Regions from separate parts of the Pseudarthrobacter sp. TRD_SC_9 genome, predicted to be linked through region 2. Evidence: predicted binding sites of a transcription regulator. Region 2 holds the regulator's gene; each other region holds the start of a gene.
The links. Region 2 encodes HrcA, which represses chaperone genes, less so after heat shock. Its sites were predicted from a motif close to TTNGCACTCGNNNNNNNCGAGTGCNAA; they were not measured.

Region 1 (6,341 bases), 770 kb from region 2:
GGCACGCTTCGCGCCTACAACACCGATTACACGGCCATCGAACAACTCCTGGTTCGCAACTCGGTGCCAACTGACTACACGGTGACTGTCCAGGGCGCCGGCGGGATGGCCAAGGCCACGGTTGCTGCCCTGCGCGACGCAGGCTTCAGCCGTGTGACGGTGGTTTCCCGGAATGAGGCGGCAGGCCGGTCGCTCGCTGGACAGTACGGATTCAGCTGGATGCCCGAATCCGAAATGCCCGGAGAGGCACCGGCGGACATGATCATTAACGTCACTCCGTTGGGCATGGCAGGAGGTCCGGACGCCAGCACCCTGTCCTTCCCGCAGTCCGTCATCGACGGCGCTCAGGTGGTGTTCGACGTCGTGGCGTTGCCGGCTGAGACTCCGCTCATCGCCGCAGGCCGGGCCGCCGGAAAGACCGTCATTACGGGTGCCGAGGTGGCCACTATCCAGGCGTTGGAACAGTTTGTCCTTTACACCGGCGTAAGGCCCACTGACCAGCAGGTCCACGCCGCGGAAGAGTTCACGCGGGCGCAGTAGCGGTCTTTTTATCCGGTTGCCTGGCCGGTTGTCCTGACCGGTTCCACCGCTATGGCTACCCTGGTTTCGCCGATCCTCGTGAGCACCAGGGTGGCGGAGCGGGCCTTGCCGGCCTTCGCGGCCCCGCCCTGCAGCAGTTGCTTCCTTAACTCCTCGGGTGTCGTGGAGATACCGCGTTTCTTGATGTCCAGTACTCCGATGCCGTGTGCTTTGACCCACTGCTTGAGCACCTTGACGTTGAAGGGCATTACTTCCAGCACCCGGTAGGCGCGGGCAAATGGGGTGTCCCGGAGCTCGGGGGCACAGATGTAGGCGATGTGTTCGTCCAGCAGGTGCCCGTCCAGTCCCAGTGCGACGTCGGCCACCAGGCCTGCGCGGATGACGGCACCATCGGGTTCGTACAGGTATCCGGATGCCGGGCCGATCGGAGCTTCGGGGCCTTCGCTAAAGTCGTGGCCGCTGCTTATTTCTGCGGCACCCTGCGGGCCGATCACGAGCGCTGAGCGGCGGACGCCGGGGCGCTGCAGTGCGTTGAACCAGAGCGCTAGCTCCGTCACATCACCGTTGACCGAAACCCACTGGGCCTCGCAGCCCGCCGGGATGGATTCGTGGGGCATGCCCGGGCCGAACTTCACTCCTACTGCCTTGCCCGTGGCAGCAAGGGACTCCACAAAGGACAGCGGCGGCGAGAACGCCTCCGGGTCCCAGATCCGGGTGGTTCCGGACGTCGAAGTGCTGCGCCGCGCCGGATCCAGCCACACGCCGTCGACCTCATCCAATGGAACGGACATGGCGTCAGCGTGCACCACCGCGGCGTGCGGGAACGGCAGAAGGTTGACCGTCGCGCACGCGGCGGTAACCTCGTCAAGTTCGACGGCGGTCACGGCGATCTCCAGCGACGCCAGCGCCAGGGAATCCGCGCCCAGGCCGCAGCCGAGGTCCGCGACGTGCCGTATTCCGGCCCCGGCAAAGCGCGCAGCGTGGCGGGCCGCAACGTTGAGCCTGGTTGCTTGTTCGAGGCCGGCCTGGGTGAACAGCATCTGGCTGGCAAACTCGCCAAACTTGGCTTCGGCCTTGGTGCGGAGGCGGGACTGGGTCAGGACGGCAGAGACCAGCTCGGGGGAGTGACCGGCCTTGCGGAGGCGCGAATTAAGCTCAAAGGCTTCATCTTCCCGGTACGGTCCGAGGGATGCCAGCAGCTCCCAGCCTGCACTGCTAAGCAGCGGTTCGATCTGTTCACGGGGGGCACCAACCATGCGCTCCACCCTATAGGAGAGGCTGGTTCAGCGTGGCGCGCGGGAGGCGGACCACGCTGAGCGCGGCTAGGGTTTAAGTATGGAAAAGCGACCCCCCCAACTGCCTGCTGGCCATCCCCAAACACCGGCGCAGCGCCTGGCAAAGTTCGCAAAGCCCGCGCTTATTGCCGGTGTCGTGATCGCGCTCATCTGCGGTGCATTGCTGCTGATTATTGCTGGGCTGAATGCCTTCAACGCGACAGTCTATTCAGTGGACGGCAACAGCATCACCGACGAAACGGATGAGGCCCGGCAGATCCGGGGGCTGTATGCGGGCGCGCGGACAGGCGGGATCATCTTCCTGATACTCGGGCTGCTTTCCGCAGTGGCCGGCGGCATCATCGTGTATCTCAACCGCAACGAAACCCGGGAAAATGACGACGGCGACGAGGACGTGGATTTCGAAGACCTGGGCCGATAACGGTCCCTGCTAATCGTCCCGCCCGGCCCGCGCCCGGCTGCCCGTGGTGTTGCTGCGTGCGGGGTCGCCGCCCGCGGCAGCTGCACTGCCCGCGCCAGTGCCCGCGCCCGAGCCCGCGGCGGGTGAGCCCTGGCGTTTCCTGGCGCTCGTCAGCAGGACCCCGGAAATGACCAGGACCCCGCCCAGGATCTGCGGCACGGTAATCGGCTGTCCCATCAGCACAGTGATGATAGCGGTGAACACGGCGATCAGGTTCAGGTAATTGCCGGCGTTGGCAGCGGTGGTGGTCTTCAAAGCCAGGTTCCACAGCAGGTATGAACCGAGTGATGGGAACAGCGCCACAAAGGCGAGCGACCAGCCCTCAGACTGCGTGGTGGGAAATCCAGCCCCCGTGACCAGGGCGAAAGGACTGAGCATCACGGCGGCCATGACCACCTGGATGGCAGTTGACGTAATGGCGGGAACGGACAGCCGCCGGGCAATGATCGTATACAGCCCCCAGACGGAGATGGAGCCCAGCATCAGCAGCTCGCCGACGCCGACGGAGAAAGTGAGCAGCTTGTGCAGTTCGCCACCGGTGAGGACCAGCACCACACCCAAGAGTCCCAGGCCGATTCCCGCCCAGTTCAGGGGGCGCGGCCGGTCCCGCAGCAGGATCACGGCCATGACCACAATCAGCGCGGGGTTCGCTGCAGTAATGAGCGAGGCGTTCAGGGCTGAAGTATGTTGCAGGGCGCTGTACAGAAGCAGCGTATAACCGCTCATGCCCAGGATGCTGAGGAGCAGCAGCGAGGGCCAGTGCCTGAGGGCGGCCCGCCACTTCGGCCGGTCGATGGCATGCGCCAGGAGCAGCAGTGGAACGGCTGCCAGCGTCCAGCGCCAGAAGGTCAACTCAAGGGGCGCCATGGTTTTCAGAACAGCTTCGCCGACGACGAAGTTTCCGGCCCAGAAGAGGGCGGCGAGGGTCAGGTACAGGGCGGCGCGCACTGCTCAAATCTACAGGCGTGATTTCCGCCACAGACGAAATTCTGGCACTCACCTTGACCGAGTGCTAACCACTACATAGAGTCTTCATTAGCACTCTCCCATGGAGGGTGCTAATACATGAGAACTGCCAGCCAGGCTGCTGCCGGCACCGCGACGACGGTTTGCCAGCCATGTGCGGGCGGTTTCTTCAAGTCCATGAATTTGCTGACGAAAAGGAGAGGTCCGAGTGTCGGTCTCTATTAAGCCTCTTGAGGATCGTATTGTTGTCCGCCCGCTCGAAGCCGAGCAGACCACGGCTTCCGGCCTGGTCATCCCGGACTCCGCGCAGGAGAAGCCGCAGGAAGGCGAAGTTGTTGCAGTAGGCCCCGGCCGCTTTGACGACAACGGCAACCGGGTTCCCCTCGACGTCGCTGAAGGCGACGTTGTTATCTACTCCAAGTACGGCGGAACCGAAGTCAAGCACAGCGGTACTGAGTACCTCGTGCTGTCCGCCCGCGACGTTCTGGCGATCGTCGCTAAGTAACACTCCAAGGACCCCGCGCTGCTGATCCACTTCCGTTGTGATCGGCCGCGCGGGGTTTCTGTCTTGAAAGGACAACACCATGGCAAAGCAGCTTGCGTTTAATGACGCTGCCCGCCGGTCTCTTGAAGCCGGCATCGATAAGCTCGCCAACACCGTCAAGGTGACGCTCGGCCCGCGCGGCCGTAACGTCGTCCTGGACAAGAAGTGGGGCGCTCCCACGATCACTAACGACGGCGTCACCATCGCCCGCGAAGTTGAGCTGGACGACCCCTACGAGAACCTTGGCGCACAGCTGGCCAAGGAAGTCGCCACCAAGACGAACGACGTCGCCGGCGACGGCACCACCACTGCTACGGTCCTGGCCCAGGCCCTGGTCAAGGAAGGCCTGCGCAACGTTGCTGCCGGCGCAGCTCCCGGCCAGATCAAGCGCGGCATAGAGGTTTCTGTTGAAGCCGTCGCCGCACGCCTGCTGGAGAACGCCCGCCCCGTTGAAGGCACCCAGGTCGCCAACGTGGCTGCCATTTCGGCACAGAGCGACGAAATCGGCGAGCTCCTGGCCGAGGCATTCGGCAAGGTCGGCAAGGATGGTGTGATCACCATCGAGGAGTCCTCCACCACGCAGACCGAACTGGTCCTGACCGAGGGCATGCAGTTCGACAAGGGCTACCTGTCCCCGTACTTCGTCACCGACGCGGAACGCCAGGAAGCAGTCCTCGAGGATGCCCTCATCCTGATCAACCAGGGCAAGATCTCCTCGGTCCAGGAATTCCTGCCGCTGCTGGAGAAGGCGCTGCAGAGCTCCAAGCCGCTCTTCATCATCGCTGAAGACGTCGACGGCGAGGCTCTGTCCACGCTGATCGTCAACCGCATCCGCGGAACCCTGAACGTTGTTGCAGTCAAGGCTCCCGGCTTCGGCGACCGCCGCAAGGCCATGCTCCAGGACATCGCCACCCTCACCGGTGCCCAGGTTGTCTCCCCTGAGCTGGGCCTGAGCCTGGACTCGGTAGGCCTTGAGGTGCTGGGTACTGCCCGCCGCATCACGGTCACCAAGGACAACACCACCATCGTCGATGGTGCCGGGTCTGCAGAGGACGTCGCAGCACGCGTTGCCCAGCTGCGCGCCGAAGTAACCCGCACCGACTCTGACTGGGACAAGGAAAAGCTCCAGGAGCGCCTGGCCAAGCTGGCCGGCGGCATTGGCGTTATCAAGGTCGGTGCAGCCACCGAAGTTGAGCTCAAGGAAAAGAAGCACCGCATCGAAGATGCAGTGTCCTCCACCCGCGCCGCCCTCGAAGAAGGCATTGTGGCTGGTGGCGGTTCCGCCCTCATCCACGCCCTGAAGGCACTGGATGAGGATCCGGCCGTCAAGGCGCTCGACGGCGACGCTGCAGCTGCCGTGGGCATCGTCCGTCGCGCGCTGGTCCAGCCGCTGCGCTGGATTGCCCAGAACGCCGGTTTCGATGGCTACGTTGTCACCGCCAAGGTTGCCGAGCTGGAAACCAACAACGGTTTCAACGCCAAGTCCGGCGAGTACGAGGACCTGATCGGCGCCGGGGTTATCGACCCGGTCAAGGTCACCCGCGCTGCCCTGCGTAACGCTGCGTCCATCGCTGCCCTGGTTCTCACCACCGAGACCCTGGTGGTTGAGAAGCCGGCTGAGGAAGACGAGCACGCCGGCCACAGCCACTAGTCCCCACCGGGACTGGGCCTACGCCCATCCAAAGACCGGTCCGGCATCTGCCGGGCCGGTCTTTTTTGTGTCCGACGGCGGTCCTCTCCATCTCCGCGGCGCACACCGACCCATGGCAGACTGATGCCATGCTGCTCGACGAGCTCGTGAAAACCGCGGAGACCGTCGCGTCGACCCGCTCCCGGCTTGCGAAGGTCGACGCACTGGCCGATCTGCTGCGCCGTCTCGAACCGCTGGACATTGCGCCGGCCATTGGTTTACTCACCGCCAGGCCGCGGCAGGGCCGTGTGGGGATCGGTTGGCGCGCCATGTCTACGGCCACGGGGGAGCCGGCCGCCGAGCCGAGTCTTACTGTCGCTGACCTTGACGCGGCGCTGGACAGGTTGCTGGGTATGAGTGGGGCGGGATCTGCAGCGGAGCGGACAGCCGCCCTCCGGTCGCTGCTGGCGGCTGCCACCGGTCGCGAGCAGGCGTTCATCAGTGGGGTGCTGCTGGGGGAGCTGCGGACCGGTGCGCTCGAAGGAGTGCTGACAGATGCAGTGGCCCGGGCCGCTGATCGGCCGGTGGACGTTGTACGCCGCGCGGCGATGCTCTCAGGGGATCTCGGCGGGACTGCCCTGCTGGCGATCACGGGCACGCCGGCCCAGCTTGATGCAGTCGGCCTCGTCGTCGGGCGTCCCGTGCAGCCCATGCTCGCTGCAACTGCGGCCACCGTCAGCGAGGCCCTGGCCGTCACCGGGGAGGCCTCCGTGGAGTACAAACTCGACGGCGCGCGGATTCAGGTGCACCGCGTCGGCGACGACGTGCACATCTACACCCGCAACCTGGCCGACGTGACCCATAGGCTGCCCGAGGTGGTGGAGATGGTGCGCGGTCTGCCGGTCC
Region 2 (6,341 bases):
AGCGTAATGATTTCACCGGACTGCGTGCCGGCCTTGACGTCGATCTCCTGCAGGCCGTCGAAGGTCTCGAGGCTGATTTCCGTCCCAAGGGCCGCAGCGGTCATGGGGATGTTGAGGGTGGCGTGGAGATCGTCGCCATCCCGGACGTAGGTGGAATCGCTATTTACGCGGATCTCGACATAAAGGTCACCGGCCGGACCGCCTGCCGGCCCGGCTTCACCCTGCCCTGAGAGCTGGATGCGGGTACCGGTGGCTACACCCGCCGGAACCTTAATGGTGATGGATCTGCGGCTCCTGATCCGCCCCTGGCCGTTGCATTCGTTGCAGGGATCCTTGATCACGGTACCGAAGCCCTCGCAACTGCCGCACGGTGCCGCCGTCATAACCTGACCCAGGATGGACCGGACCGCCCTTTGGATCTGGCCGCTGCCGCCACAGACGTCGCAGCGTTCCGGGGAGGTGCCCTCGCGGCAGCAGCTGCCATCGCACGTGGGGCACACGACGGCGGTATCCACTTCCAGCTTCTTGTTGACGCCGAACACGGCGTCCCGGAGGTCAATGCGGACGCTGATCAAGGCGTCCTGACCACGACGCACCCTGGAGGCGGGTCCGGCCGTGCCACCGGCACCGAAGAAGGTGTCAAAAATGTCCTGGAACGCGAAGCCCTGGCCAGCGTACTGGCCTCCGCCAAAGCCGTTGTCGGTGCCGTTCTCGTTACCGGTGGTGTCGTAGACCCGGCGCTTCTGCGGATCGGAAAGAACCTCGTAGGCGTGCGTGACGGCCTTGAACCGGTCAGAGGCGTCCTCACCCGGGTTGACGTCCGGGTGAAGTGTCCGTGCCAGCTTTCGGTAAGCCTTCTTGATTTCCTCCCCGGTGGCTTCCGGTGAAACCCCAAGGACGTCGTAGTGGCTGCTCAAGTCTGATTTCTCTTCCTGTTGTCAAGCTTTACTTCGAAGATGCTGCGGACCCTACGGTCCAAGAATGCGCGAAAGATAGCGCGCCACGGCCCGAACGGCAGCCATGGTGGTGGGATAATCCATGCGGGTGGGTCCCAGGACGCCAATTTTTGCCAAACTGTCAGGTCCATACGCCGTGGCGACCACGGAAGCCTCTGCCAGGCCGTCGTAAGGGTTCTCCCGTCCGATACTGACGGCGACACCGCGGGGATCCTGGGCCATCTCGCTGAGGAGCCTGAGCATGACCACCTGCTCTTCCAGGGCTTCCAGGACCGGCCCGATGCTCAGCGGAAAGTCGACGTTGGAACGGGCGAGGTTCGCTGTTCCGGCCATGACCATCCGTTCTTCCCTGCTGCCCTGCGCGAGTGCTTCCAGTCCCTGCGCCAGCGTATTGGCGGCAGCACGGTGGACGGGAGCAGCCGCAGCGACGGCGGCAGGCAGCGTCTGCGGGAGCTGACTGAGCAGCGTGCCGTGGGTGGCCGAAAGGAAACCGGCCCGGAGGGCTGCGAGGCCCTCCTCACCGATATCGGAACCGACATCGATGACCCGTTGTTCCACCTTTCCTGTCGTGGCGATCAGGACCACCAGCACCCGGCGCGGGGCCAGCAGCACAAATTCAATGTGCCTCACCTGCGCCCGGCTTTGCTGAGGGTACTGGACCACTGCAACCTGGTTGGTCAGCTGCGACAGCAGCCGCACGGTCCGGTCCAGAACGTCGTCGAGATCGTTCGAGCCCTCAAGGAGCGTCTGGATGGCCCGGCGCTCTGCCGGAGATAACGGTTTAACCGCCGAAATCTGGTCGACGAAGAGCCGGTAGCCCTTGTCCGTGGGTACGCGGCCTGCGCTGGTATGAGGGGCCGTTATAAGCCCTTCGTCCTCCAACGCCGCCATGTCATTGCGGATGGTGGCGCTGGATACGCCAAGGTGGTGGCGTTCAACCAGCGCTTTTGATCCCACCGGTTCGCGGAAGTGGACGTAGTCCTCCACTATGGCCCGCAGTACCTCCAGTTTGCGTGGATCGCTCATTGTCTACCTCCGTTCGATGGTCGCTCATGACTGGTGTATTGCTGATGGCTGCGAGGGTGTTAGCACTCGACATGCCCAAGTGCCAGTCTAATATGACTCGCCGCGTTGTTAGCATTGGTACCGCTCCGGGCGAAATCCGCCCGGTATGTGGCGTGAGGCTGGAAACCAGGATGCAGTACCAGAATTGGGGTCCGCAGGATCTGTCCGCGCCGGCGCGGACAGAACTTCCCGCCGTCCCGGTGGAACGGGGCATGGTCCTTGAGGAAGTGCAATCGGGCTGGGTGGGAGCCGTAACGCGGGTGGAAAAATCCGGCGGGATGCACTTGGTGGTGCTGGAGGACCGGCGCGGCAAGCCTCGATCCTTCAAGCTGGGTTACGGCTTCCTCCTGGAGGGCCAGCCCATCAGGCTCGACCCGCCGGTTCCCCGCACTGCGGGAACAGCAGGAGCAAGAACCGGCAGCCAAAGAACCGCTTCCGGTTCGGTGCGCGTTGCCGGACAACGCGCCCAGGTGGCAAAGGCCAGCCGGATCTGGGTCGAGGGAAAGCACGACGCCGAACTCGTGGAGAAGGTCTGGGGCGATGACCTCCGGGCGGAAGGAATCGTCGTCGAACCGCTGCATGGCATCGACGATCTCCCGGGCGCTGTCACGGCCTTTGGCCCCGGCCCCGGCCGCCGGCTCGGCATCCTGGTGGACCATCTGGTTCCGGACTCCAAGGAATCGCGGATCGCAAGTGACGTGATGGGCTCCCCCGGCGCGGCTGGCAACGTACTGATTGTTGGCCACCCTTATGTCGACGTGTGGCAGGCAATCCGGCCGGCGGTCCTGGGTATACCTGCGTGGCCGGTGGTGCCCCGCGGCCAGGACTGGAAGACCGGCATTCTCGCAGCTTTCGGCTGGCCGCATTCCACCAAGGAGGACATCGGGCTGGGCTGGCAGAAGTTGCTGTCCGCGGTGACCAGCTATGCCGATCTTGAAGCGTCGCTGCTCGGGCGGGTGGAAGAAGTCATCGATTTCCTCACGGCACCCTGATGGCCGCTGCAAGGGAACCGTGAATCACCAAGTATTCTTGCACTAACACCCTCCGCAGCACCGAAAAGGACATAACCGTGGCAGAGAACGCGCGCGACAACAGGGACACCCAGCCCGCCAGTGGCAGTCCCGAGTATCACGGCGTGCCCGCGAACGCCCTCCCGCTGACCGCGAACGAGGACCGCCAGTGGGCAACGCTCGCCCACTTCGGCGGGATCCTGGGCTGCATTCCGTCGCTGGTGATTTACCTGATCTTCAAGGACCGTGGGCCCTTTACGGCGCAGGAGTCCAAAGAAGCCCTCAACTTTACGCTTCCGCCCACAGTCGCTGCCGTTCTGGCCAACCTGCTGCTGTTCATTCCGGGAATCGGCAACCTCTTTGCCGTCATCGCCACGCTGATCTGGATCACCCTGACATGCTTCTCGGTTTCCGCCGGCATCCACGTTAACCGGGGCCAGCCGCACCGCTACCAGTACAACCTGCGCCTGATCAAGTAGTAATCAACCCCGGCCGATTTCAGCCGGCAACGTGTCAGTCGGGCAAAATTCGGCGGACGACGGCGTCAGCCAGCAACCTGCCTTTAAGCGTCAGTAGCAGCTTGCCTGCAAAAGCCTCGGCCGGGTCGATCAGTGAATCGGCAATGAGCCCGGCAATCGCCTGCCGTCCGCTGCCCAGGGATTCGATCTCCAGCCCTGATGCAAGGCGCGCCTCCAGGAGGACGCGCTCGACGTTCCTGGTTCCGGCGTCGAGCGTTTCCCGTCCGGCGGCCGGCGAGGAACCAGCAGCGAGCCGGCCTGCATAGGCGGTGGGGTGCTTGACGTTCCACCAGCGCACACCACCGACGTGCGAGTGGGCACCTGGCCCGATCCCCCACCAGTCATCACCACGCCAGTACGCGAGGTTGTGCCGGCATTGCTGCTCCGGGCCGCGCGCCCAGTTGCTGACCTCGTACCAGCCCAGGCCTGCGGCAGTGATCAGCTCATCCGCGAGTTCGTACTTGGCTGCGTGGTCGTCGTCGTCGATTCCGGGAACCTCGCCGCGCCGGATCTGGGCTGCGAGCTTCGTCCCCTCCTCCACAATCAGGGCATAGGCGCTGATGTGGTCCGGGCCGTAGGAGAGCGCAGTTTCGACCGAGAGCCGCCAGTCCGCCAGCGACTCCCCCGGCGTGCCATAGATCAGGTCAAGGCTGACAGCGAGCCCCGCCTGGCGGGCCCACTGCACAGCAAGCGGGACTCGGCTGGGAGTGTGGGTCCGATCCAGGACCTTCAGGACGTGCGGAACAGCCGACTGCATGCCGAACGACACCCGGGTGAAGCCGGCATCGGCAAGCAACTGCAGAGATTCGAGCGATACGGAATCCGGGTTGGCTTCGGTGGTGACCTCGGCCCCGGGGACCAGGCCCCAATGGGCAACGGCGGCTTTCAGGATGCGTGCGAGGTCCTCTGCAGGCAACAGCGTGGGGGTTCCGCCGCCAAAAAACACGGAGTTGAGCGGCCGGGCCGGCAGCCCCGACCCCGCCAGCGCTCTGGAAGCAAACTCCAATTCCGACATGGCCGTGGAAGCGTAGGCGTCCTGGGACGCACCGCCGCCCAGCTCGGTAGCCGTGTAGGTGTTGAAGTCACAGTAGCCGCAGCGGACGGCGCAGAACGGGATGTGAACGTACAGCCCGAAGCTGCGGGTATCGACGCCGTCCAGCACCTGCGCGGGCAGCAGTCCGTCAGCAGGTGCCGGGTCTCCGAGCGGAAGGGCGCTAGGCATGCCGGCCGGCCTGCCCGGAGTCCGGGAGCGGATACAGCAGGAACACTACTTCTTTGCCTTGTCCTTGGATTCGTCGGTGGTCAGGGCGGCAATAAACGCTTCCTGGGGAACCTCGACGCGGCCCACCATCTTCATGCGCTTCTTGCCTTCCTTCTGCTTTTCCAGCAGCTTGCGCTTACGGGTGATGTCGCCGCCGTAGCACTTGGCCAGCACGTCCTTACGGATGGCGCGGATGCTCTCGCGGGCAATAATCCTGGACCCGATTGCGGCCTGAATGGGCACCTCGAACTGCTGCCTGGGAATGAGTTCCCGGAGCTTGCCGGTCATCATCACACCGTAGGCATAAGCCTTTTCCCGGTGGGTGATGGCGCTGAAGGCATCCACCTGCTCGCCCTGGAGCATGATGTCCACCTTCACCAGGTCTGCCACCTGGTCGCCGTCGGCCTTCCAGTCCAGCGAACCATAACCGCGGGTCTTGGACTTGAGTATGTCGAAGAAGTCAAAGACGATTTCCGCCAGCGGCAGGCGGTACCGGATTTCCACCCGGTCCTCGGAGAGGTAATCCATACCACCCAGTACGCCGCGTCGGCTCTGGCACAGTTCCATGATGGCGCCTACGAAGTCGCTGGGAGCCAGGATGGTGGCAGAAACCATGGGTTCACGGACCTCGGCGACTTTGCCGGTTGGGTATTCGCTGGGGTTGGTCACATGGATGACCTTTTTGTCCTCCAGGGTCACCTGGTACTCCACGTTGGGAGCGGTGGAGATCAGGTCCAGGTTGTATTCACGTTCGAGCCGCTCACGGGTGATTTCCAGGTGCAGCAGGCCCAGGAAGCCAACACGGAAGCCGAACCCCAGTGCTGCGGACGTTTCCGGCTCGTAGACCAGCGCGGCATCGTTGAGCATCAGTTTCTCGAGCGCATCACGAAGCACAGGATAGTCCGTGCCATCCAGCGGGTACAGGCCAGAGAACACCATGGGCTTGGCATCGGAGTAACCGGCGAGGGATTCCGTCGCCGGCTTGGCAAGGTTTGTGATGGTGTCGCCCACCTTTGACTGCCGGACGTCCTTCACTCCGGTAATCAGGTACCCCACTTCGCCAACACCAAGTCCCTTTGACGGAGTGGGTTCCGGTGAGCTGACGCCGATCTCCAGGAGCTCGTGGGTGGCGCGGGTGGACATCATCTGAATCTTCTCGCGCGGATGCAACATGCCGTCCATAACCCGGACGTAGGTTATGACGCCGCGGTAAGTGTCGTAGACAGAGTCGAAAATCATGGCACGGGCTGGAGCTTCGGCGTCGCCTACTGGTGCCGGAAGATCGCGGACGATCTTGTCCAGCAGTGCCTCGACGCCTGCGCCGGTCTTGCCTGAGACCCGCAGGACGTCCTCCGGATCGCCGCCGATCAGGCTGGCCAATTCTGCCGCGTACTTTTCCGGCTGCGCGGCGGGGAGGTCAATCTTGTTGAGTACCGGGATGATGGTGAGATTGTTTTCCATCGCAAGGTACAGGTTGGCGAGCGTCTGGGCTTCAATGCCCTGCGCAGCGTCAACCAGCAGGATGGCCCCT
Region 3 (6,341 bases), 1.2 Mb from region 2:
GGGCGTTGAGCAGTGGGCAGCGTTCGCCTATCTGGGCGTGGTCAGCATGTTCCTGGGATTCTTCGCCTGGTACCGCGGCCTGGCCATTGGGCCCATGGCGCAAGTTAGCCAGATCCAGCTGGTCCAGCCCGTGCTGACAATCGGCTGGGCAGGCCTGCTGCTGGGCGAGGAGCTCACGTGGACCACTGCGCTGGGTGGCCTGGCGGTGGTGTGCTGTGCCGGGCTTGCCGTGCGAGTCAGGCTGCGGCCCTAGCTATGCCTGGTTAGGCCCAAGGTCCACTTTCCCAGCGGACCGGCGTCACGCTGATGTCCGCCGGTTTCTTGTGTTCCTGCCGCTGCGCAGGGGTGCTCCGGCGCACCGGGACGTTCCGGGCTCCCTGTCCCCTCGCGGTCTGGTCGTATTCGCGTTCCGGACTGCCGGCGTCGGACATTTTGCTGCCCTGCCGGGCATGCCCGACGTCGGGATGGTGAGTGCGCATCAGGGTGCGGTATGCACGGGAAATCTGCGCCGGCGTCGAGTCGGCGCTGACGCCAAAGATCGCGTAGTAGTCAGGCTTCCGCATCGCTCACCTCCACCGGAGAGTGCAGGACGTGGCAGATCGCAGGGTAAACGGCCGGGTGGGCGGCAACGCCGTACCGCCCACCCGGCTCCTGCTGTACCAGGGCTGATCAGGAAGGGATCAGCTCCCGATCTCCTGCATTTGGTCCTTCTTCGTTTCGATCTCGATCTTCCGTGGCTTGGCCTTTTCGGCGACGGGGATCCGCAAAGTCAGGACGCCGTCGCTGTAGCTTGCCTTGACGTTTTCCGTATCCAAGGTCTCACCCAGGATCAGCTGGCGGCTAAAGACGCCGCGCGGCCGTTCGGCAGCAACCAACTCGACGTTTGGCTGCGTGGGATCCCGGCGTTCGGCGCGGACAGTCAGGACGTTACGCTCAACATTAAGGTCAACCGAATCCACATCCACGCCGGGCAGATCGAAGGCGACCACGAACTCGCCATCTTCCTGCCACGCATCCATCGGCATAGCCGCCGGCCGCGCCGTGGTTCCGAACACCTGCTGGGTCAACCGGTCCAGCTCACGGAACGGGTCCGTACGCATTAGCATCATTACCCCACTCCTTCAGGTTCATGTGTTTTACTGTATCTACCGCCCACTTATCTGTGGTGGTCGGTATAGATTTTTTATAGCATTGAAGTGAATCGACCGCAAGCCCCCGACGAAGGTTTTAGAGGGAAATGTCCACCGAAACCCAGCCCCCGGAAGAAACCCGCTGGACCTTTTCCACTGACAGTGCAGAAGGTGCCCCTGCGGACGGTACTGCTGCTGCCCAATCCCGTCCCGAAGCCGCGCAGCTGCAGGCCCGGTACGCAATTTCAGTAGTCTCAAACCTGGTTGGCACAGGCCAACAGAACATCAGGCTGTACGAGACGCGGGGCCTCCTGACTCCGCACCGGACCCCTGGCGGCACCCGCCAGTACAGCGACAGCGACGTTGCGGTCCTGCTGAGGATCGGCGAACTGCTGGAGGAAGGGCTGAACCTCGCGGGAGTGGCGAAGGTGCTCGAGTTGGAAGCCGTCAACGCGAAGCTGCGCATCGACCTCAAACGTGCCCGGAGCCGGCTGCGGAAGCAGTCCGCAGAGTAAACCGGCATCCCGGCAGCCTCCCTGGCTAGTCCCCCGGTTGCTCTGGGGTCGAGAGCTCACCGGTGATGGGTTCACCCGGAATGCGTGCCGTCCGCCAGGTGTCCAGGGCGATGACGCCGGCCAGGATGACCAGGGCCAACGACACTGAGGCGAAAGCGTCAGTAAACCAGTGATACCCCAGGTACAGCCGGCTAAGTGCGGCAAGCAAAATTCCCAACGCGGCCAAGGCGAAACAGGCCACGCCGACCCTGACGGTGCGCGACCTCGAACCGACAAGGTAGGCGCCGATCAACAGGAAATCACAGGCCCCCAGCACATGCCCGGACGGGAATGAAAAGGTGTGGTCCACTCCGAAGAGCATCAATTCCGTGGGTGGCCGGGCACGGTCCACGAGGTGCAGGATGATTTGCGAGATGACAACTCCGGTGATCATTCCTGCCGCGAGCAGAATGGGGCGCCAAGCATGCCGGGCGGCAACCCCCCACACCACATTCACTACCAGCACGATAATCGGCAGCGCCACTGGTCCAAAAAGGACTGCAAGGAATTGCATCGCCCTGGTTGCCGTGTCTGAGCGCGTATCCAGCAGCCAGTGACGAAGCGGCTGGTCGATCACTGCCAGCCCGTCGTCGAGCAGGACACTGGAAAGCACCAGCAGGAACATAAGGGTGCCCGCCACGGCAAGGATCACCGAGATGCGGTACAGGCTGTGGCGATCCGCCGGCTCCATGTAGCGCTCCTCTACCACAAACTTCTGGTTGAAGCCCTGCCACCAGTTGGGGGATGCTGTTGCCTGCTCTGCCACTGAAGAGTCCGTTCGTGCCATGGGAACAATGATCGTGCTGAAAAACTGTACCCCCTGACTGGCGGCTTATCCCCGAGTGGCGGTTATCCACCGACTCGAAACCGGGGGCGTTGTCATGCAATACTTTCCACACGGTTAAGCAGAGGCCGTAGGAAAGTTCGTCGATCCGCCTTTGCTTCCGCCGCACTCCCGCATCAAGGGATCAACGCGAGGCTGGCCGGCTCGTTTTGACCTAAGCGAATGGCACCAATCATCGTGGCCAGTGATTCTACTGCGCAATTTGAAGCAAAAATATCGGAGCACCTGCACCAGCTTGTCCTTGACAGCGAAGACGTGGAGGCGTTCCTTCGTGAACTGGCGGGCATATCTGCCAGGACACTGTCCAGCCAGGGAGACGAAGTCCTCTGCGGGGTGACTCTTTGGCGCCACCGTAAACCTGTCACGGTTGCGAACAGCAATGATCAAGCTGAGAAGGTCAGCCAGGTCCAATACCGCTTCAGCGACAGCCCCGGCATGAAGGCATCGCGTGAGCAGATCACCATCGAACTCCCGGATCTGGAAGAGGACACGGAGTGGCCGGTATACGCCGAGGTGGTGATGGGTCTGGGTATTCGTTCGATCCTGGCTGTGCCGTTCAAGTTGGAGGGCGATACCCTGGCCGCGCTTATTCTCTACTCCGGCCGCGCCAACCGTTTCGAGGGCAGGACCCGCGCCATTGCCGAAGACTTTGTCCGGCAGACAACTATGGCCCTGGACCTGGCCGTCCGGCTGGCCCGCTACAGCGAAGCGGCAGCGGACCTACGGGCCGCGTTGGAAACACGGACGGTGATCGACATGGCGGTAGGCATCATCATGGCTCAGAACCGTTGCTCACAGGCCGAGGCTTTTGACATCCTCAAAACAGCATCCAGCACACGCAACATCAAGCTGCGCGAAGTTGCCCGGACCGTGGTGCTCAATCTGGGCCAGGGTCCGGTCAGAACGTACTACGACGCCTGACCGGACCGCACCCCCGTCGACGGGTAGTCGCCCGGCGGGGCCTAGCGTGGCGTCGCCCGCCGGATCACGAGGTACCCGGCGGCGGCGCACACGGCAGCGATGGCTAGCAGGATGGTAAAGATCCCCGCGGCGCCGATGCTGCCAAACCAGCCCATGATCGCTGGCCAGTGCGCGCCCAGTGTGGCGAAGGCGACCAGTGCGAGCAGCAGCGCGACCGCGGAAAACAGCACCACCATCATGCCGCGTATCCGCCACCGCATGTAAACCGTGGTGATGCTGGCCCCGAGGAAAAGGACCAGCAGCTGCAGTGCGAAGGCGCTGTAGAAGTCCATCAGCCACCCATCGCGGCCAAACCAGAGCGCATTGAACATATGCACTCCGAAGCCCCACCCGCCGCTGAGGATCTCGAGCCGGACCAGCGAGGCGATCAGGATGGCGAACACTGCTGATGTGGCCACAAACATCAGGCCGGTGCCCACCCAGAAGTCCCGGCGGGTGGCACCGAATCCCAGCGCGAAGGAAAAGGTCAATCCAACAGCCTGGACACCTACCACCATCAGGTACCACTGTGGCGAAAGGACTGCCCAGCTGTAGCGCATGCCCTCCAGGTCCTCCGCCGAGGCCCCCGCGCCCAGCATGATGATGGCGATGATGGCGCTGACGGCCCAGGCACCGCCAAGGATCAGCAGCGGCACACCGAAGAAGATGGATGGGTTAACGGTGTGCAGCCGAAGGATCCGGAGTATTTCACGGCGGCGCGGTGAGCCGCTCGTCCGGACGTCGACTGTGCTGGCCAGGGCGGTCATGCCGCCGCCTCCTTGCTGGATGCCGGTTCTGCGCCGGTCAGATGGATAACAAGTTGCTGAAGCGATACCGGTGCCAGCTCGAGTCCGAGCTCGGCGGCCTGCTGGCGTTCAAGCCCGCTGAGCCGGCCCTCGATGGTGACCGACGCCAGGCCGCCCAGGCCTTCGCGGCCAATGACGGTCCGGCCCTCAACGAAGGCCGCCACGGTGGCCTGCGGCCCCGCGACGGAGGTGGCAGATCCACGCACGTCGTCGGCGTCCTTGTCCAGGAGGATGCGGCCCTGATCAATGATGATGACGTGCTCCAGGAGCTTTGCGACCTCATCGATCAGGTGCGTGGAGAGCACAACGGTGCGCGGATGCTCTGCGTAGTCCTCCAGCAGCCGATCGTAGAACAGGTGCCGCGCAACGGCGTCGAGTCCCAGGTACGGCTCATCGAAGAAGGTCAGCGGCGCCCGCGATGCCAGGCCAACGATGACCCCGACGGCCGAAAGCTGCCCGCGTGAGAGTTTCTTGATGGGCCGTTTCACCGGAAGCCGGAATTCGGCCGTGAGCTGTTCGGCAAACTCCGCATCCCAGTTCTCGAAAAACCAGCGCGCTGTCTTGAAGACATGCAGTGGCGAGAAACTCTCGGGATAACGCTGGGATTCTGCGATGAAGCACATCTGCCGGAGCACATCCGCATTCTCCGCGGGTTCCTTGCCGAAGGCTTCGACAGATCCGGAGGTGGGAAACAGCTGGCCCGTGAGCAGCTGCATAATGGTGGTCTTGCCGGCACCGTTCCTGCCGAGCAGCCCGTAGATTCGGCCTTCCTCCAGGGAAAAATCCACGGCGTCAACGGCGGTCATATTGCCGTAGCGCTTGGTCAAGCCGCTAACGCGGACTATTGAGCTGGTCATGCTTGAATCCTTTCGGCGCGCAGCATGCCCGCCAGTTCGTCAATGCTGATGCCCAGCTTTTGGGCTTCGATAATGAGCGGCTGGACATACTCCGCCGCAAAACGCTCCTGCCGGCGTTTTACGAGCCGGCTCCGCGCTCCCTTCGTCACAAACATTCCAATCCCCCTGCGTTTTGCCACGATGCCGTCATCAACAAGACGGTTTACCCCCTTCAGTGCGGTGGCTGGGTTGATGCGATAGAACGCCGCAAACTCGTTGATCGAAGGGATCTGCTCCTCTTCGGGGAGCGCCCCTTCGATAATGTCGTTTTCGACCTTCTCTGCGATCTGGATAAAGATCGGTCGCGAGTCGTCCAAGTGCCGGCCTATCTGTCCTTGCAGCCTCGTCGGTTAGCTACATATGTAACTAACCAACCATGCGTCGCTGCAGGCTGTCAAGGCCTCCCTGCGGCGAGTGTTAACCTTCGCGACATGTGAAAGACCGCAGTCTTCTCATTCAGATTCAGATACCGGTGGTTTCGTAAATGAATCAGCTGCCCCTGCACATACTCAGTGAGGAACCACTTTGGCCATACCACCAGCGCTTTCCGACGCCTCCGGCGCTCGGCGCCAGCCCGGCCGTCCACGGGACACAGCCCTGGAATCAGCAGTCCTCGCCACCACCGTGGAACTCCTGCTTGAGTTGGACACAAAGGATGTCACGATCTCTGCGATCACCGAGCGCTCCGGGGTGAGCCGCGCGGCGCTCTACCGCCGCTGGAGCAGCCGTGAGGAACTGCTGGCCGCCGCACTGGACAGCGTCCGCTCCGAGGTGACCCTGCTCCCTGCCGGTAGCATCCTTGATTCCATCCTCTCCAGCTATGGCCAGAGCGTGGAACAGGGCCGGGGCCGGGTGGGCTCGCTGGTCAAGAAGCGGGTGGCACTGGGCCTGGAAAACGACAGGATCCGTTCGTTGTCCTGGGAACGCCATGTGTCCCGCCGCCGGGAGCCAGTTGCCGCCCGGATCCGGGCGGCAATTGAGGCAGGCGAAATCGACGCCGGCGTGAACATCGAAGCCATGATCGACCTCATCAACGGGCTGTACTACTACCAGTTCGTGGTGCGGGGACCCGAGGATCCGGCGGCGGCTGCAGAACGCGTGGAGGATGCCATGCGGCTCGTTTGGGAGGGCGTCCGCGAGCGCTCCTGAGC

Region 1: a site for HrcA is predicted at 3,285-3,311, ahead of groES (co-chaperone GroES). Genes of this name have one in related genera too.
Region 3: a site for HrcA is predicted at 1,186-1,212, ahead of ACWA13_RS14985 (Hsp20/alpha crystallin family protein). Genes of this name have one in related genera too.

The regions. Positions count from the first base shown of each region.
Region 1 is NZ_CM143956.1:2,784,749-2,791,089, reverse strand. It holds gene ACWA13_RS12930 (shikimate 5-dehydrogenase) at 1-540, shown strand, start outside; gene ACWA13_RS12925 (THUMP-like domain-containing protein) at 549-1,796, opposite strand; gene ACWA13_RS12920 (hypothetical protein) at 1,876-2,256, shown strand; gene ACWA13_RS12915 (DMT family transporter) at 2,266-3,243, opposite strand; gene groES (co-chaperone GroES) at 3,470-3,766, shown strand; gene groL (chaperonin GroEL) at 3,846-5,456, shown strand; gene ACWA13_RS12900 (ATP-dependent DNA ligase) at 5,585-6,341, shown strand, end outside.
Region 2 is NZ_CM143956.1:2,015,769-2,022,109, forward strand. It holds gene dnaJ (molecular chaperone DnaJ) at 1-917, opposite strand, end outside; gene hrcA (heat-inducible transcriptional repressor HrcA) at 969-1,982, opposite strand; gene ACWA13_RS09440 (DUF3097 domain-containing protein) at 2,153-3,013, shown strand; gene ACWA13_RS09445 (DUF4870 domain-containing protein) at 3,091-3,510, shown strand; gene hemW (radical SAM family heme chaperone HemW) at 3,545-4,771, opposite strand; gene lepA (translation elongation factor 4) at 4,817-6,341, opposite strand, start outside.
Region 3 is NZ_CM143956.1:3,202,369-3,208,709, forward strand. It holds gene ACWA13_RS14975 (DMT family transporter) at 1-253, shown strand, start outside; gene ACWA13_RS14980 (DnaJ domain-containing protein) at 264-563, opposite strand; gene ACWA13_RS14985 (Hsp20/alpha crystallin family protein) at 681-1,109, opposite strand; gene ACWA13_RS14990 (MerR family transcriptional regulator) at 1,355-1,645, shown strand; gene ACWA13_RS14995 (phosphatase PAP2 family protein) at 1,671-2,471, opposite strand; gene ACWA13_RS15000 (GAF and ANTAR domain-containing protein) at 2,691-3,449, shown strand; gene ACWA13_RS15005 (hypothetical protein) at 3,491-4,255, opposite strand; gene ACWA13_RS15010 (ABC transporter ATP-binding protein) at 4,252-5,151, opposite strand; gene ACWA13_RS15015 (GntR family transcriptional regulator) at 5,148-5,507, opposite strand; gene ACWA13_RS15020 (TetR/AcrR family transcriptional regulator) at 5,716-6,339, shown strand.